3 regions of the Sphingobium mellinum genome follow, and region 2 is predicted to be linked to each of the others. Evidence: riboswitches for the same ligand, from Rfam matches in the RefSeq annotation. Region 2 holds a riboswitch; each other region holds the start of a gene.
The links. Region 2 has a riboswitch for cobalamin ahead of AAC640_RS09785 (HoxN/HupN/NixA family nickel/cobalt transporter). Riboswitches for the same ligand answer to the same signal wherever they lie in the genome.
Positions count from the first base shown of each region.

Region 1: it holds a riboswitch for cobalamin, as region 2 does, so the genes downstream of both, AAC640_RS04200 (TonB-dependent receptor) here and AAC640_RS09785 (HoxN/HupN/NixA family nickel/cobalt transporter) in region 2, are expected to answer to the same signal.
Region 3: it holds a riboswitch for cobalamin, as region 2 does, so the genes downstream of both, AAC640_RS03110 (TonB-dependent receptor plug domain-containing protein) here and AAC640_RS09785 (HoxN/HupN/NixA family nickel/cobalt transporter) in region 2, are expected to answer to the same signal.

Region 1 covers NZ_JBANRK010000001.1:819,020-823,677, forward strand. Annotated here, with positions in the region: gene AAC640_RS04190 (glutathione S-transferase family protein) at 169-813, shown strand; gene AAC640_RS04195 (fumarate hydratase) at 912-2,432, shown strand; cobalamin riboswitch at 2,598-2,840, shown strand; gene AAC640_RS04200 (TonB-dependent receptor) at 3,043-4,658, shown strand, end outside.
Region 2 covers NZ_JBANRK010000006.1:78,497-83,154, reverse strand. Annotated here, with positions in the region: gene cobN (cobaltochelatase subunit CobN) at 1-783, opposite strand, end outside; gene cobW (cobalamin biosynthesis protein CobW) at 783-1,841, opposite strand; gene AAC640_RS09785 (HoxN/HupN/NixA family nickel/cobalt transporter) at 1,838-2,887, opposite strand; cobalamin riboswitch at 3,045-3,272, opposite strand; gene AAC640_RS09780 (alpha-amylase family glycosyl hydrolase) at 3,479-4,658, opposite strand, start outside.
Region 3 covers NZ_JBANRK010000001.1:608,351-613,008, reverse strand. Annotated here, with positions in the region: gene AAC640_RS03125 (molybdopterin-dependent oxidoreductase) at 1-827, shown strand, start outside; gene cobA (uroporphyrinogen-III C-methyltransferase) at 814-1,596, shown strand; gene mobA (molybdenum cofactor guanylyltransferase) at 1,597-2,148, opposite strand; cobalamin riboswitch at 2,214-2,455, shown strand; gene AAC640_RS03110 (TonB-dependent receptor plug domain-containing protein) at 2,627-4,444, shown strand; gene AAC640_RS03105 (ABC transporter substrate-binding protein) at 4,481-4,658, opposite strand, start outside.

The DNA of each region.
Region 1 (4,658 bases), on a different contig from region 2:
AGAGGGACAATATACGAACGAAAATAAATTTGGCTTGCCATCCGAATCTGTGGATAGCCTGTGGATGCCCGACGTTCGTCGCTGACCGGGCACCAGATATTGTGGTTGCCCGGCGTCGCCAGAGGCCAGCCAGCGCCGGCGTGACAATGTGCGAACGGAGCCAAGCCCATGATTCTCTATTATCACCCCCTCTCCTCCTACTGCTGGAAAGCGCTGATCGCCCTTTACGAGAATGACACGCCTTTCGAACGCCGGATGATGGAGGATGCAGGCGTTCCTGAAGCCTGGCTGGCGCTGTGGCCCATCGGCAAGTTCCCGGTGCTGCGCGACGAGGCGCGCGACACAACGTTGGGCGAGACCAGCATCATCATCGAATATCTGGGGCAGCATTGTCCGGGCCCGTTTCGTCCGATCCCCGCCGATCCGGAACAGGCGCTGGAGGCCCGGCTGATGGACCGGCTATTCGACAATTATGTGATGGCGCCGATGCAGGCGATCGTCTCTGACCGGATTCGTCCCGACGGATCAAGCGATCCGCTGACGGTGGGCAATGCGCGGCAGACGCTGGGCAAGGCCTATGCGATGCTGGAGCAGCGGATGGCCGGGCGCCACTGGGCGGCGGGCGATGATTTCACCCTGGCGGACTGCGCGGCGGCGCCTTCGCTCTTCTATGCCGACAAGATCGAGCCGATGCGCCGCGGCTTTCCGACCCTGGCCGCCTATCTTTACCGGTTGGAGGCGCGGGAGAGCTTCGCGCGCGTGCTGGCGGAGAAGGAGCGCTGGTGGCATATGTTCCCCTTCGCCAAAGGCTGAGGGGAACGGGACGGCTGGACTCGGGACGCAATCCCTATTAGCCGCGCGGGCGAGGACCCGTCGCGCAGGGCGGGCGGAAGACTAAGGGACTTGGCCAAATGACCGTCATCAAGACCGCCGACCTGATCGAAAGCGTCGCCGACGCTCTCCAGTTCATCAGCTATTATCATCCGATGGATTATATCCGCGCGCTGGGCAAAGCCTATGAGGCGGAAGCCAATCCGGCGGCGAAGGACGCCATCGCCCAGATCCTGACCAACAGCCGCATGTGCGCCGAGGGACATCGCCCGATCTGCCAGGACACCGGCATCGTCAACGTCTTCATCAAATGGGGCATGGAGTGCCGCCTCGACGACAACAGCCGCTCGATGCAGGAGGTCGTCGATGAAGGTGTGCGCCGCGCCTATCTGAACCCCGAAAACCGCCTGCGCGCGTCGATCCTGAAGGATCCTGCGTTCAGCCGCGTCAACACCAAGGACAACACGCCCTGCGTGCTCAATGTCGAGATGGTGCCGGGCAACAAGGTCACCGTCGATGTCGCGGCGAAGGGCGGCGGGTCGGAAAACAAGACCAAGTTCAAGATGATGAACCCCAGCGACTCCATCGTCGACTGGGTGCTGGAAATGGTGCCGCAAATGGGCGCGGGCTGGTGCCCGCCCGGCATGTTGGGCATCGGCATCGGTGGCACCGCGGAAAAGGCCGTGGCGCTGGCGAAGGAATCGCTGATGGAATCCATCGACATGGGTGAATTGAAAGCGCGCGGGCCGCAGAACGATATCGAGCGCCTGCGCATCGAGATTTTCGACAAGGTCAACGCGCTCGGCATCGGCGCGCAGGGCCTGGGCGGCCTGTCCACCATCCTCGACGTCAAGATCTACGATTATCCCTGCCATGCGGCCGGCAAGCCGGTGGCGATGATCCCCAATTGCGCGGCGACCCGTCACGCGCATTTCACGCTGGATGGGTCGGGTCCGGCCTATTTGGAAGCGCCGAAGATTTCCGAATGGCCGCAGGTCGACTGGAAGCCGAGCAAGGAAGCGATCCGCGTCGATCTCGACACGCTGACCCCCGACGTGGTGCAGAGCTGGAAGCATGGCGACCGCCTGCTGCTCAACGGCAAGATGCTGACCGGCCGCGACGCAGCGCACAAGCGCATCCAGGACATGCTGGCCAAGGGCGAGCCGCTGCCGGTCGATTTCAAAGGCCGCGTCATCTATTATGTCGGGCCGGTGGACCCGGTGCGCGACGAAGTGGTCGGCCCCGCCGGCCCCACCACGGCGACCCGCATGGACAAGTTCATGGACATGATGCTGGAACAGGGCCTCGCCGCCTGTGTCGGCAAGGCCGAGCGCGGTCCGGCGGCGACCGACAGCATCGCAAAGCACAAGAGCGCCTATCTGATGGCGGTCGGCGGCGCGGCCTATCTGGTGGCGCGGGCGATCAAGGCGGCCAAGGTGGTCGGCTTTGAGGACCTTGGCATGGAAGCGATCTACGAATTCGACGTGCAGGACATGCCGGTGACCGTCGCTGTCGACAGCGACGGCCAGAATGTCCACCGCCTGGCCCCGCTGGTGTGGCAGGAAAAGATCCGCAAGGAGCATCTGCTCGAAGGCGCCTGATACCGGGCTGATCGACGACAAAGAGGCGCCGCTCGTGAAATTCGGGCGGCGTTTTTTTTGAAGGGGCTGGCTGAAAGTAAGTCTGGTTCCAACCTTGCAGACCAGACGGCTTGTCAGTGCGCCAGCGCCGGGATAAGAGCGGCGCGTCCGGGCTTTGCAAATGGGTCGGACAAAGATCGCGCCGGTGCCTTGCAAGGGGCTTAATAGGGAACACGGTGAGAAGGGCGACCTTCGAATCCGAGGCTGTCCCTGCAACTGTAAGCGGTGAGCGCGATGTACATGCGCGGCGGGACATGGTTCCTCGCCGTCAGCCACTGGGCCGGACGCTAAATCCTGCGAGGCCTGGGAAGGCCGTGCATCGCGCGATGACCCGTGAGCCAGGAGACCTGCCGGCGTCTGGTCGCTCTTGCCTTGGCCCAGGGGATGGCCGTGGCCCGGTATCTTTCCGTCTGAGCGACGAACGAGCGGTGGAGGCCGCATCGGTTCGCGCGGTGGTCGCCTGGGGCGTCCGGCTGCCGACGCGTGCCGACCGTCGTCGATAGTCGGCCATGCGCCGATGGTCGCGCACGGCAGGCCTCCGCCAGCCAGTCGCTGACGCCGGGGACCGAATATGAAATCGAACATACAGACCTTCGCGCTGGGCGTGGCCGGCATTATCGCCGCCTTGGGTACGCCTGTCTTTGCCGCTGATGATGAAGGCGCATCCACTTCTGGCGAGGACACGACCGCCGCGAGCGAAATCGTGGTATTCGGGCGCGGTGAGGCGAAGATCGGCACCGCCCACGCCGCCAGCGAGGGCAGCGTCGCCGGGGCGGATTTGCTGGTCCGCCCGCTGCTGCGCGTCGCGGAACTGCTGGAGGCCGTGCCCGGCATGGTCGCGGCACAGCATTCGGGCAGCGGCAAGGCCAACCAATATTTTTTGCGTGGTTTCAATCTCGACCACGGTTCGGATTTCACCACCTATATTGACGGCGTGCAGATGAATTTCCGCACGCATGGCCACGGCCAGGGTTACCTCGATCTCAACGGGTTGATCCCCGAGATTGTCGCGCGTGAGGATTTCCGCAAAGGTCCCTACCGCGCTGACGGCGGCGACTTCGCGTTGGCGGGCGCGGCCTACATGACGACAATTGACGGGTTCGACAGGCCCTGGGTCGCAATTGAAGGCGGCTCTTACGGCTCGCGTCGGGTTGCCGCAGGCGGGACGATAAAAGGCCTGGGCGCGGGCGACCTGACCCTGGTCGGACAGGCGAAGCGCTATGACGGGCCGTGGCAGGAAGCCGAGCGGTTGCGTCACTATTCAGGCTTCGCCAAATATGTGATGCCTGCGGGCGCGGGTACGGCGGAAGCGACGTTCCACGGCTATCGCGCGACCTGGCGGCCGACCGAGCAGATCCCCGAGCGCATCATCGGCAGCGCCCAATGCGCGGACCGCTTCTGCTCGCCCGACCCGTCGGCACGAGGCGAGACGACGCGGCTCGTGGCCAACCTCGCGGTTCGGGAGCCGGACTGGAGCGCGAACCTCTACGGCCAATATTACGGCTGGAACATGTATTCGAACCCCACCTATGCCGACCTGGACGGCACAAGCGCGCAGATCGACCAGTTTGACCGGCGCTGGATCGCCGGTCTTACCGCCCGCAAGCAATGGGACGTGTCGCCTGCCCTGCAACTGACCGTGGGCACGGAAAACCGCTACGATCACATCGGCAAGGTTGGGGTGAAGCGCACCGCGGACCGACAGGACCTCTTCTCGCTCGGTCGCTACAATGTCCAGGAAATGTCGGCCGCGCTCTATGGCGAGGCGACAGTCAAGCCGGTAAAAGGCCTGCGCCTGACCGGAGGCCTGCGCGGCGATTATTACGATTACACCGTCCGCGCCCGCGACACTGCCGCCGCCATGCTGGGCGAAGGCAGCGGCCACGATTCGATCGTTTCGCCCAAGCTTTCGGCCGCCTATCAGGTCACCCCGAAGTTTGAGGTCTATGCCAACTGGGGACGAGGCTTCCATTCCAACGACGTGCGCGGCGCGGTGAACGTGGAGACGCCGGTTCCCGTCCTCGTCCGCGGAACCGGCAAGGAGTTCGGGGCACGCCTTCAGGTCGGCGGCTTTTCAATGACGGGAACATATTGGTGGCTCGATGTCGGAAGCGAACTGCGCTTCGTCGGCGACTCCAATGCCGTCGAGCCGACCGGCGCCAGCAAGCGTCACGGCTACGAGATCGT
Region 2 (4,658 bases):
GTCGGGCGGGGCCTGCGTCATCAGCGCGTGCAGGACGTCGCGGGCAAAGGGTTCGCGCAGCGCCCGGACATGGACGGGCAGGACGTTGAGGCCGGCCGCTTCAAGAGCTGCGACCATGGCGTCCACCGCCTCCAGCGTGCCGGCGACCAGCAGCGCGCGGTAGAAGAGGAAGAAGGCGGTGGGCTGGCCATCGCGCCATCGCGCCCTGACCTGATCGAGTGTCGGGCGGTCGGTGCCGGGGAGGTAGAGCCCGGCATCGGGCACCGGCACCGGATCGTCGGGGACCCCGGCGTCGAGGCCCGCGAGCCGGGCGGCGGTTTTCAGGAAGGCGATGGCGTTGGGGACGCCGCCCTGGCGGAGATAGTCGCGCAGGCGGCCACAGATATCGGGCGGCAGGGTGGAGGCGGCCTGTAGTTCCGGGTCCTCGTCGCGGGCGTCGGCGATCGCGGCGAAGGCGATGCCCCGGTCCCGCGCGATGGCGCCGATTTCTTCGATGCCATAGGGCCAGTAGCTCTTGCCGCCCAGCAGTACCACGCAGACGAAGCGGGCGTGGGCGATCACCTTTTCGACATAGAGGTCGACCGAATAGGGATGTTTGAGCTGAAGCAGATTGGCGAGGCGGACGGTGGGCGCATCCTCGCCCAGCGCCGCCGCCGCGCTGGCGAAACAGGCAAGTTCGCTGTCCGCCACGGTCAGCAGGACGATGTCGCCCGGGTTCTGGCCGAGGTCGATGGCTTCGTCGCCGTTGGAGACGGTGCCGGGCGTGGCGGTCAGCAGGTGCATCAGGCGGTCGCCGCCAGCGTGCCGAGGCTCGCCTCTATGGCGGCGCGGTCAAGGCCGCGCTGGCCGATCACCACCAGCCGCGAGGCGCGGCGCTCATCCGGTTGCCAGTGCCGGTCATAATGATGCTGGATACGCGGGCCGACCGCCTGCACCAGAAAGCGCGCAGGGCGGCCCGCCACCGCGAGGAAGCCCTTGACCCGCAGCAGGTCGTGATCGGCGATCGTCCGCGCCAGGGCGGCGAGCAGCGTGTCGGGATCGTCAAGTTCGCCAAGATCGAGCACGAAGCTGTCGAAATCGTCGTGATCGTGATCCTCGTCCCCGTCATGATGGGACGGGCGGGCGTCGATCTGGTTTTCCACCCCGGCGTCGAGGCCGAGCAGGATGGCGGGGTCGATCGCGCCCTTGGCGGTGCGCAGGATGGTGACGCCGGGGCGGACCTGTCCGCTCAGGTCCTGTTCCAGCGCGCCGAGCGTGGCGGCGTCGACCAGATCGGTCTTGTTCAGCAGGACAAGGTCGGCGCAGGCCAGCTGATCCTCGAACAGTTCCTCGATCGGGCTGTCATGGTCGAGCGTCGGGTCGGCGGCGCGGGCGGCGGCCAGTGCGGCTTCGTCATGGGCGAAGCGGCCGCCGGCGAGCGCGTCCGCGTCGATCAGCGCGATGACGCCATCGACCGTGGCGCGGGTGCGGATGTCGGGCCATTGGAATGCCTTGACCAGCGGCTTGGGCAGGGCAAGGCCGGATGTCTCGATGATGATGTGGTCGGGCGGGGTCGGCCGATCGAGCAGGCGCTGCATGGTCGGCAGGAAATCGTCGGCGACGGTGCAGCAGATGCAGCCGTTCGCCAGTTCGATAATGTCCTCGTCCGGGCAGGCTTCGTCGCCGCAGCCCTGCACCAGCGCGCCATCGACGCCGACATCGCCGAATTCGTTGATGATGAGGGCGAGGCGGCGGCCCCCGGCATGTTCGATGAGGTGGCGGATGAGGGTCGTCTTGCCGGCGCCGAGAAAGCCGGTGATGACGGTGGCGGGGATCTTTTTCGCGGGCGTTCGTTGGGTCATGAGACTGCTCCTTGGATCGGGTGGGCGACTTCGATCTCGTCGAAGCGTTTCCAGCGGTAGATGGCCCAGCTCGCGAGCCAGCAGGCGGCGAACAGGCCGATGATGAGGAAGCCGAGGCTGTTGAAATGCTCGCCCAGATCGCGGGCGATCGTCCATGCGCCACCGGTAAGGCCGAGCTTGTCGCCGAGCAGCGCCATCGCCTCGATCCCGGCGATGAGCAGCGCGACGAGGGCGGAAACCAGCGTGATGGTGATGTTGTAGTAGAGCTTGCGGATCGGCTTCACGAACGCCCATTGATAGGCGCCCATCATCAGCGCCCCGTCGGCGGTGTCGATGAGCGCCATGCCCGCCGCGAACAGTAGCGGGAAGATGAGGATGGTGGAGAGCGAGAGGCCGCTGGCCGCCTGGCCTGCGGAGAGGCCGAGGATCGCGACCTCTGTCGCGGTGTCGAAGCCGAGGCCGAAGAGGAAGCCGAGCGGCGCCATGTGCCAGCTGCGCGTCACGAGGCGGAAGACCGGGCGGAAGAGGCGCGAAAGCAGCCCGCGATTGCCCAGCAGCATGTCCATATCTTCGTCGACATAGGTGCCGCCGGCGCGGACATGGCGGAAAGTCCCGAGCACGGAGCGCAGGATGATGAGGTTCATGGCGGCGATCGTGAAGAGAAAGGTGGCCGACACGATCGTCGCCACGGTCCCGCCGATCGACCCCGCCGCCTCAAACCCGCTCAGCGCATTGGTGGCAATCGCGATGCCGACGGCGGCGATCAGGACGATGGCGCTGTGGCCGATGGCGAACCAGAAGCCGACCGTCAGCGGGCGCTGGCCGTCCTGCATCAGCTTGCGCGTCACATTGTCGATGGCGGCGATATGGTCGGCGTCAACGGCGTGACGCAGGCCAAGGCTCCAGGCGAGAAGCGCGGTGCCAAGCATCACCGGCTGGGTGGCGAACAGCAGGAAGGCCCAGAGCCAGAGCAGAAGATTGGCGCTGATAAGCGCGGTGAAAAGGCCGGTCGCGCGGCGGCGAAGGGCCAGGGAATCAGCGGTCATGCGGGTTTGTCCCCGTCGGCGTCAGCGAAACCGGACGGAAGCCGCCTTCATGCCGGGCGGACGCCTGAAAAGCGCCCGGCATGCGGACAGCAGCTCCCGCTGCGTCAAGCGTCGCTCAGACGGAGTACCGTGCCGCGGCCATCCCCTGGACCAAGGCAAGAGCGACCAGACGCAGGCAGGTTTCCTGGCTCACGGGTCACAGCTTGGCGCATGGCCTTCCCAGACCTCGCATGATTTAGCGTCCGGCCCAGTGGCTGACCTTCCGACGGGACGGCAGGTCGCTATGCGTTTCGCTCACCGTTTACAGTTGCAGGGACAGCTGCGGATTCATCACCGCATTCCCTATTAAGCCCCTTGCGGGGGCACCGGCGCGATCAGTGAAGGATGGGCGAACCCAGCCTTCGGCGGCAGTCATAGTGGGCGCGCGCGGCAAAGGAAAGTGGGCAAGCGCAGAATGTTACGAGGGCGACGTTGGGCGAAGTGATCGACCTGGAGCATAGCCCGATCTGACTGGCGGATTAGGCTCAATTCATCTTGTATTTTCGGCATTTTCCAAGTCAGCAGATGATGCTGTCTGCTTCGAAAAATGCTCTACTCGCGGATGAACAGCGCGCCATAGGGGGGGAGTCCGCCTTTGCCGCCGCCATTGACCGCCGCGAGCACGGTGCCGTCCGACGCGACAGGGTCCGGCCAGGGGACGGCCTGGCCTGACAGGTTGAAGGCGCAAAGCAGCGCCTGGTCGCCCGCCACCCGGCGGAAGACGAGGCGGTTGTCGTCGGCCAGCAGCAGGTCGAGCCGGCCGTACCGCAGCGCGGGAGTGTCGCGGCGAAGGGCCAGCATCGCGCGGGTGAAGTTCAGCAGAGAGTCGGGGTCGGCTTCCTGTGCGTCGACCGCCTTTGCGAGATTTTCCTCGCCCGGCGGCAGCCAGGGCGGGGCGGTGGAAAAGCCGGCCTCGCTGGCGCCTGCTTCCCAGGGGATAGGGGTGCGGGCGCCGTCGCGTGACAGGGTGAGCGGCCAGTTGGCGATGGCTTCGGGGTCTTGCAAGCGGTCGAACGGGATGTCGACCTGCGTCAGCCCCAGTTCCTCGCCCTGATAGAGGATGGGGTTGCCGCGCAGGGCGATGAGCAGCATCAGCTTGAGCCGGGCGAAGGCCGGGCGGTCCCGCGCCGCGCACCAGCGGGACAGGGCGCGGGGCGCGTCGTGATTTTCAAAGGCCCAGCTCGGCCAGCCCATGCCCGGCTCGTCGGGCCAGAGCGCCACCGTGTCGGCGACCAAAGCCGGGGTCAGCGCGCCAGCGTAGAGGAAGTCAAAGCCATAGGCGCTGTTGAGGCGCTTGTCGCCGGCGGTATAGGCCTTCATCTCCTCCTCGGCGCGGTTGCCGCCGACTTCGGCCATGGTGAAGATGGCGCCATAGCGATCGCACAGTGCGCGGATGCGCTCGACGAAGCCCACGACATCGGGGTGCGACTGGCTGTAGCGGCGGATCTGGTAGTCGAAGGGGCGGGTGCGCGGCTTGCCGTCATCAGGCGCGGGCGGATTGTCGCGCAGGGCGGGATCATGCATCGCATGGTTGAGCGCGTCGAGCCGGAAGCCGTCCACCCCCCGTTCGAGCCAGAAGCGCATCGCGTCCAGCAGCGCGTCCTGCACCTTTGGATTGTGCACGTTGAGCTGCGGCTGGCTGGCAAGGAACTGGTGCATATAATATTGCCGCCGCCGCGCGTCCCAGGTCCAGGCCGGGCCGCCGAAGACCGACTGCCAATTGCAGGGCGGC
Region 3 (4,658 bases), on a different contig from region 2:
CCCGTCACCGTGAGGAACCGCTGGTGGAAATCCACCCGCAGGACGCGGAGGCGCTGGGCATCGTCGATCACGATCTCGCCCGCGTGCAGACCGCGCAAGGCAACAGCATCTTCCGCGTGGCGCTCAGCGAAGGGCAGCGTCCTGGTGAAATATTCACGCCGATCCACTGGACCGACCAGATGTCGAGCGGCGGCCGCACCGGCCTGCTGCCCCGTCCGCTGGTCGATCCGCATTCGGGCCAGCCGGGGTTCAAGTCGACCCCGGCCAGCGTCGAGAAGGTCGCCATCGAATGGAAAGGCTTTCTGATCCTGCGCGGGGATCAGCCGGTGAAGTTGCCGTGCCTATGGTCGACGAAGATCGCGGTTCCGGGCGGCGCGCTCTATGAGATCGCGGGCAATGGCGATCCCGCGCGGCTCGACGCCTTGCTGCCGACGGGTGACCGGGTTGAAGCCATGGACGTGACTCGCGGCACGCGCCGCGTCGGGACCATCAGCGAAGGCAAGCTTTGCGGCGTCCTGTTCGTCACCCGCACCGGCCTCCTGCCCTCGCGCGACTGGCTGATCCGCCAGTTGGAAGTCGAGGGGGTCGGTGGCTCGGTTCTCGCCGCGCGCGGCCCGGGTAGCCAGCCTGACAAGGGGCCGACGATCTGCGTCTGCTTCGACATCGGCCTCGATCAGATCGTTGCCGCCATTCGCGATCAGAATCTGGTCGACGTGCCGGCGATCGGCAAGGCGATCGGCGCGGGCACCAATTGCGGATCCTGCCGTCCCGCGCTTGCCAACATCCTCGCCCACATCCCGCAGGAGACGCTCCATGCAGCAGAATGAGTTGATCGCGCCCGGCCAGGTCTGGCTGGTCGGCGCGGGACCCGGCGACCCGGACCTCCTGACCCGCAAGGCCGAAAAGCTGATCGCGGCGGCCGACATCGTTTTCCATGACGCGCTGGTGGGGCCGGGCGTGCTCGACCTGATCCCGCAGGGCGTCGAGCGGGTCAGCGTGGGCAAACGTTCCGGCCGCCACAGCAAGGCGCAAGGCAGCATCAACGACCTGTTGCTCGCCGCGGCGAAGGCGGGCAAACGCGTCGTCCGCCTCAAGGGCGGCGATCCATCCATATTCGGACGCTCGGCCGAGGAAATGGAGCATCTGGCGGCCGATGGCGTGTCCGTCAGCATCTGCCCGGGCATCACCACGGCGAGCGCGGCGGCGGCGAGCGGTAACGCGTCGCTCACCCTGCGCGGCAAGGCGCGCGGGGTGACATTGGTCACGGCGCATCTGAAGGCCGGCGAGCCGCTGAAGCTCGACTGGGAAGCGCTGGCGCGGCCGGGCGGCACGATCGGCATCTATATGGGGCGCGCTGCCGCTGCCGAAATCGGCCGGGAACTGATCGCCGCCGGGCGGGACCCGGAAACGCCGGTGATGGTCGCGGTCAACGTCTCGCTGCCGAGTGAACGGCTGATCCGGGGCAAGCTCTCTGCGCTCGCCTTTCTCGTGGCGGCGATCAGCGACGATGACCCGACGCTGCTGATGATCGGCGAGGCCGTGGCGGGCACCGCAATGCCCGTGCGCCACGCGGCTGACGCTTCGGTCGAGGCCTGATTATCGGTCGCGGCCGGGCATGGGCGGGCCGATCAGCTTGTCCAGATCCTCCGGCCGATTGATATTGGGCAGCAGGATGTCGGGCCGCTCCAGGATCCGCGCGTCGATCCGCCGCAGCCAGCCATGAATGGATCGCACATCATCCTCCGCCAGATGCGCGTCCAGTTCGGGAGCGAGTGAGGCCGGCCAGAACCCCGCCAGTGGCTGCCCCCCGAGCACCGCCGCGCCTTCGCCAACCAGCGCTTGCGGCAGGTGGTCAGGATAGGTCGGCATGTCGCATCCAGTCGTCAGCACCGCGTCATAGCCCTGGGAAAGCGCATGATGCAGCGCTGCGTTGAGGCCGCCCAGCGGGCCCAGGTCCGGGGCTGGCCGGTCCGGAAGGCTGGTCAGTCCCGCCACCTCCCGGCCGCAGATGACGATGGCGTCGACATGAGGGTCGAGCGAGGCGACCGCGTGATTCAGCAGCGTCCGCCCGTTGAGCATCGCCAGCGCCTTGTCGCTGCCGAAGCGGCTGGATCGTCCGCCCGCCAGCACCGCTCCCAGCAATCGCATGCATCGCCTCCTTGGCATGAGCCCCACTTTCCCTTATGGCGCGCCGGGTGAGCGGGCAACCGCTGACACAAGAAGATCGCGCCGGTGCCCGAATGGGCTGAAAAGGGAATGCGGTGCGGGCGAACTGTGTTCGCCCTATGCCGCGGCTGTCCCTGCAACTGTAAGCGGTGAGCGCGATGCACGGGGACCCATGCTTTCAAAAGGGGAAGCCATGGGGACCGGCCACTGGGCGACAATGCCCGGGAAGGCTTGTGCATGAGCGCTTTGACCCGTGAGCCAGGAGACCTGCCGGCGCATGGTCGCTCTTGCCTCGGACCCAGGGATCGGTCCGGGCACGGTGTTTTCCGTCTGAGCGACGCCAGCGGCGGGGGCCGCATCGGTGCGCGGGGCGGGGCGTTGGCGTCTCCCTTTCCAGCATGCCGACCGTTCGTTCGGAAGCCCCTGCCTGAAGTCGCGTGACGCTCAGGGAAGACATATAATGATGAAAACCGGAATTTCGCTGCTGGCGCTGCTCGCCGCCACGCCCGCGCTCGCGCAGGACAATGACGAAATCATCGTCACCGCGCTGGGCATCGAACAGCCACGAGACGAAGTCGGCCAGGCGGTGACCGTCATTGACGCAAAGACCATCGAAACGCGCCAGACGGTCAGCATCGCGGACCTGATTGCCACCACGCCGGGCGTCCGCTTCAACCGCGCCGACGCCGTGGGTGGCGTCACAGGCGTCTCGATCCGTGGTGCTGAAACGACGCAGACGCTGGTGCTGCTCGACGGCGTCAAGGTCAATGATCCCAGCGGCATCGGCGATCTTTATGATTTCGGCAATCTGCTGACCGGGAATATCCGTCGCGTGGAAATCCTGCGCGGCTCCAACTCGGTCGTTTACGGCAGCCAGGCGATCGGCGGCGTCGTCAATATCATGACCGGCCAGCCAAAGGAGGGCTTCGGTGGCAGCGCCTCGGTCGATTACGGCTACGCCGATACGCTGAATGCCAAGGCCGATGTGTCGGGCACCAGCGGCATCGCGTCCGGCGGCGCGGGCGTCGCCTATTTCCGCACTGACGGCATCTCCGCTGCCAAGGGTGGCACGGAAAAGGACGGTTATGAAAATATCGCCACCAACGCCAAGCTGAAGCTTGCCTTTACTGACAATCTCAGCCTCGACCTGCGCGGCTATTATATCCACGCCAATCTCGACACCGACATTTTCTTCGGCGCGCCTGCTGACACGACCGACCGAAGCAAGCTTGACCAATATGTCGGCTATGCGGGCCTCAATCTCGCGCTGTTCGACGGCAAGCTGACGCAGCGCGCCGCCGTCACCTGGTTCCGCAATGACCGCGATTATTTTTCCCCCTTTGGCGACTATGGCTATTCGGGCACCGACCTGCGATTCGAATATGAAGGCGTCTATCAGCCCATCGACGAGGCCAAGCTGATCTTCGGCTATGAGCATGAGCGGCCCGATTATGACTTCACCGGCTTCGGCTCGACGGAAAGCCATCGCGCGAACATCGATAGCGTCTATGCTCTGGCCGTCGTCAAGCCCCTGACGGGCCTGTCGCTCACCGGCGGTGTGCGCCATGACGACCATAGCCAATTTGGTGGCGCGACCACGCTGGGCGCCAACGCCAACTATACGCCCAATGAAGGCCAGACCAACTTTCGTGCCAGCTATGGCGAGGGCTTCAAGGCGCCGTCGCTCTATCAGCTTTATGACAGCTTCAGCGGCAATTCCACACTCGATCCCGAACGGTCGAAAAGCTACGACATCGGCATCGACCAGCGGCTCGACGGCAATCGCGCGATCATCTCGCTCACCGCATTCCGGCGCGACATTCGCGATCAAATCGACTTCGATTTCGGCACTTCGCGCTACTTCAACCTCGGCCGTACCCGGGCCAAGGGGGTCGAGGCGATGCTGACGCTGAAGCCGGTCGATGCGCTGACGGTCACTGCCGCCTACAGCTATATTGACGCGCGGAACCGCGACACCGGCGCCCGCCTGCCGCGTCGCCCCACCAATGCGGTCAGCGTTTCGGCCGACTATCGCTGGTCCTTCGGCCTGTCGACTGGCGCAACTATCACCATGGTGAGCGACAGCTTCAATAACGCGACGCTGACTCAGCGGCTCGACGGCTATGCGGTGCTCGGCATCCGCGCCTCCTTCCCGATCACGGAAAATCTGGAAATCTACGGCCGCGTCGACAATCTCACCGATGAGGAATACGCCACGGTCTATGGCTACAATACCTATGGCCGCTCGGCCTTTGGCGGCGTGCGTGTCCGCTTCTGATGAATGGCAAGAGGGGCGGGCGTGACGCCCGTTCCCTCACCGTTTCGGCGCAGCGTTGACCTGCGCCAGGATGGAGCGTGCAGCCTCGACATAGGCGGGGCCGCCGCACACGGTCCAGGCCTGCGGTACGCGGATGCGCGGGATCGCGCGCAGGATGGGGTGGTGCAGCATTTCCGTGCCCTGGTCGACGACGGCTTCGGTCCCGGTCTCGACG